Regions from separate parts of the Streptomyces sp. NPDC059201 genome, predicted to be linked through region 2. Evidence: predicted binding sites of a transcription regulator. Region 2 holds the regulator's gene; the other holds the start of a gene.

Region 1 (2,196 bases), on a different contig from region 2:
CCAGGCCGAAGGTGTTGGACTCCTCGACGGTGATGACACCGTCCTTGCCCACCTTGTCCATGGCCTCGGCGATGAGCTCGCCGACCTGCTGGTCCTGGGCGGAGAGCGCGGCGACGGCGGCGATGTCCGACTTGTCGTCGATCGGGCGCGCGGTGGCGAGCAGCTCGTCCGAGACGGCCTTGACGGCCGCGTCGATGCCCTTCTTCAGGGAGGCCGGGGAGGCGCCGGCGGCGACGTTGCGCAGACCCTCGCGGACGAGCGCCTGGGCGAGCACGGTGGCGGTGGTGGTGCCGTCACCCGCGATGTCGTTGGTCTTGGTCGCCACCTCCTTCACGAGCTGGGCGCCGAGGTTCTCGTACGGGTCGTCGAGCTCGACCTCGCGGGCGATCGTGACACCGTCGTTGGTGATGGTGGGGGCGCCGAACTTCTTGTCGATGACGACGTTGCGGCCCTTGGGGCCGATCGTCACCTTCACCGTGTCGGCAAGCTTGTTGACGCCGCGCTCAAGGGCGCGACGGGCGTCCTCGTCGAACTTCAGGATCTTCGCCATGGGAGCGGTTCAGCCCTCTCGGAAATCGTGTGGGAAAAACTAACCGCGCCCCTGGACGCCCAAGAGATCAAGGGGTCAGGGGCGCGGTTCCATGCGGGTACGGCGTCGTCTTACTTCTCGATGATCGCGAGCACGTCGCGGGCCGAGAGGACGAGGTACTCGTCGCCGTTGTACTTCACCTCGGTGCCGCCGTACTTGCTGTAGAGCACGACGTCGCCGACCTTGACGTCGAGCGGCAGGCGCTCGCCGTTCTCGAAGCGGCCCGGGCCCACGGCGAGGACGGCGCCCTCCTGGGGCTTCTCCTTCGCGGTGTCCGGGATGACCAGGCCCGAGGCCGTGGTCTGCTCGGCGTCGAGCGGCTGGACCACGATGCGGTCCTCAAGCGGCTTGATGGCAACCTTGGAGCTGGCGGTCGTCACGATCCGACCTCCCCCTTCGGAGATCTCGCGGGGTTAACTGTCTGAGGTGGCGACCAGGTCGATCCGTCGTCGCGGGTGCCGGACCTGCCCGTCGCTGTGTTGGCACTCTCCAGTGGGGAGTGCCAGAGCCGAGACTATGACCGCGATTAGCACTCGGTCAAGCGGAGTGCCAATTCCTCACCCCGTGGCGGTCCCGGGAGGGCGCGCCGGTGCCGCGTCCCGGCCCCGATCCGGGGAACGTACGCGCGGAGCCCGGGGTTCCGTACGAGGGTGGGGGGATGACGTCTCCCCGGCCCCCGGGCCGCCCGGCCCTCGATGTCGCCCTGGCCGTCCTGGCGCTGGCGGCGGACGTCCTCGCCGCCCTGGCGGTCATGGTGGTGACGGCGGCGCGGGGCCTGGGCCGGGGCGCCCCTCAGGGCCCCGGCCCGTACCCGGCGGACTGGGCGCCGGTGTGGTGGTTCGCCGGCCTCACGGCGCTCGTGGCGGTGACCGGCCGGGTGCTGTGGAGGCGCGGCCTGCGGGCGGCGGCCTGGACCCAGCTGGGCGCGGCGGGGCTGCTCGCCGTCGTCACGGTCGTCACGGTCGTCGCGTCCGTCGCCGCCGCGGGCCGGGGGTGAGGGCGCCCCGGCGGAGGTCAGTCCCGGGCTCCCTCCGCCCGGACCCGCTCCTGGTGGCCGGTCTCGTGGTCGCCGACGCGCTCCACCGCCTTGCGGCCGAGGCGTTCGAGCGGGTCGACGGCGGAGGCGCAGCCGGTGAGGCCGAGGAGGAGTGCGGCGACCACGAGCGGGCGCAGCCGGCTCATACGTAGTCCTCCAGCTTGGCGACCGCGTACCCCTTGGACGTGATCACGTTCATGACCCGGCGGATCATGTCGGGCATGCTGCCCTTCCAGTCCTCCTCGCCGCGGAAGTGGGTGAGGACGATGTCGCCGGGGTGCAGGTCGCGGTCCCACTCGCGCCACTCCATGTGGTCGGGGAACGCCTCGGAGGCCCAGAGCGGGACGGCCTTGACGCCGCAGGACTTCGCGGCGCGCAGGGTGTCCTCGTTGTAGTTGCCGTACGGCGGCCGGAAGAGCTCGGGGCGCTTGCCGTACTTCTTCTCGATGACGTCCTGCATCCCGCAGATCTCGCGCTTCTGGCGGGCGTAGGAGAGTCCGGGCAGGTACTTGTGGTTGAGGGTGTGGTTGTGGAGGGCGACCCCGCCGGGCTGCGACTTCTGCATCTTCCC
Region 2 (2,196 bases):
GGGTGTCCGAGTGCGATGTGCGTCACGCGCCGGCCGCCGGTGATCGCCTCCGCCTGGGCCCGGATCTCGGCGCCCTCGGCGAGCGTGGCGCCCGTGTCGTACAGCAGCACGGCCCGTTCCCCCACGACCAGTCCGGTGGTCGCGTCCCAGGTGGGGAGCCGTCGGCGGCCCACTCCGTCCGCGAGCCGTTCCCACCCCTGAGCCGCCCAGACCGCCTCGTCGATGTGCATGCCACCGACGCTAGCGGGTCCGCCTCCTTGCCAGGAGCGACGGGCCCGGCCGTACACTGGCCGGGGGTTTCCTGGCACTCGGGCAGGGCGAGTGCCAAAAGCGGAGCAACCGGAACGGCTGGAGCGGGAGGTGTGCGCGTGCTGAGCGAACGCAGACTCGAGGTGCTGCGCGCCATCGTCCAGGACTACGTCGGGACGGAGGAGCCGGTCGGCTCCAAGGCGCTCACCGAGCGCCACAAGCTCGGCGTGTCGCCCGCCACCGTGCGTAACGACATGGCGGTGCTGGAGGAGGAGGGGTTCATCGCCCAGCCCCACACCAGCGCGGGCCGGATCCCCACCGACAAGGGCTACCGCCTCTTCGTGGACCGGCTGGCCGGCGTCAAGCCGCTGTCGACCCCCGAGCGGCGCGCCATCCACAACTTCCTCGACGGCGCCGTGGACCTCGACGACGTCGTGGGCCGTACGGTGCGGCTGCTCGCGCAGCTGACCCGGCAGGTCGCCGTCGTGCAGTACCCGTCGCTGACCCGCTCCTCGATCCGTCACGTCGAGCTGCTGTCGCTGGCCCCGGCCCGGCTGATGCTCGTCCTGATCACGGACACCGGACGGGTCGAGCAGCGGGTGATCGACTGCCCCGCGCCCTTCGGCGAGACCTCCCTCGCCGATCTGCGGGCCCGGCTGAACAGCCGGGTCGGCGGCCGTCGCTTCGCCGACGTGCCGCAGCTGGTGCAGGACCTCCCGGAGTCCTTCGAGGAGCCGGAGGACCGCGCCACGGTCTCCACCGTGCTCGCGACGCTCCTGGAGACGCTCGTGGAGGAGCACGAGGAGCGGCTGATGATCGGCGGCACCGCCAATCTCACCCGCTTCGGACACGACTTCCCGCTGACCATCAGGCCCGTCCTGGAGGCCCTTGAGGAGCAGGTCGTGCTCCTCAAGCTGCTCGGCGAGGTCAAGGAATCGGGCATGACCGTACGCATCGGGCACGAGAACGCCTACGAGGGGCTGAACTCCACGTCCGTCGTCTCGGTCGGCTACGGTTCGGGCGGCGAGGCAGTCGCCAAACTCGGCGTGGTCGGACCGACCCGCATGGACTACCCCGGAACGATGGGAGCGGTACGCGCAGTGGCACGTTACGTCGGACAGATCCTGGCGGAGTCGTAAGTGGCCACGGACTACTACGCCACACTCGGCGTGCGCCGCGACGCTTCCCAGGACGAGATCAAGAAGGCCTTCCGGCGCCTCGCCCGCGAGCTTCACCCGGACGTCAATCCGGACCCGAAGACGCAGGAGCGGTTCAAGGAGATCAACGCCGCCTACGAGGTCCTGTCGGACCCGCAGAAGAAGCAGGTCTACGACCTGGGCGGCGACCCCCTCTCCGCCTCCGGCGGCGCGGGCGCGGGCGGCTTCGGGGCCGGTGGCTTCGGCAACTTCTCCGACATCATGGACGCCTTCTTCGGCACGGCCTCGCAGCGCGGACCGCGCTCGCGGACCCGCCGCGGCCAGGACGCCATGATCCGTCTGGAGATCGACCTCAACGAGGCGGCCTTCGGCACCACCAAGGACATCCAGGTCGACACGGCCGTCGTCTGCACCACCTGTTCGGGTGAGGGCGCCGCGCCCGGGACCTCCGCGCAGACCTGTGACATGTGCCGCGGCCGCGGCGAGGTCTCGCAGGTCACCCGGTCGTTCCTCGGCCAGGTCATGACCTCCCGGCCCTGCCCCCAGTGCCAGGGCTTCGGCACCGTCGTCCCGACCCCGTGCCCCGAGTGCGCGGGCGACGGGCGCGTCCGGTCGCGCCGCACGCTGACGGTGAAGATCCCGGCCGGTGTCGACAACGGCACCCGGATCCAGCTCGCGGGCGAGGGCGAGGTCGGCCCCGGCGGCGGCCCCGCCGGCGACCTGTACGTCGAGATCCAGGAGACCCCGCACGAGGTCTTCCAGCGGCGCGGCGACGACCTGCACTGCACGG

What was found. The regulator HrcA, encoded in region 2, represses chaperone genes, less so after heat shock. The targets are predictions, from matches to a motif close to TTNGCACTCNGNNNNNCNGAGTGCNAA.
Region 1: the regulator HrcA is predicted to act here: its motif matches at 1,116-1,142, upstream of groES (co-chaperone GroES).

The regions. Positions count from the first base shown of each region.
Region 1 covers NZ_JBHZBB010000004.1:238,879-241,074, forward strand. The annotation lists gene groL (chaperonin GroEL) at 1-550, opposite strand, end outside; gene groES (co-chaperone GroES) at 661-969, opposite strand; gene ACFXMG_RS15390 (hypothetical protein) at 1,248-1,586, shown strand; gene ACFXMG_RS15395 (hypothetical protein) at 1,604-1,771, opposite strand; gene ACFXMG_RS15400 (polysaccharide deacetylase family protein) at 1,768-2,196, opposite strand, start outside.
Region 2 covers NZ_JBHZBB010000002.1:240,381-242,576, forward strand. The annotation lists gene ACFXMG_RS06895 (MBL fold metallo-hydrolase) at 1-230, opposite strand, end outside; gene hrcA (heat-inducible transcriptional repressor HrcA) at 369-1,388, shown strand; gene dnaJ (molecular chaperone DnaJ) at 1,389-2,196, shown strand, end outside.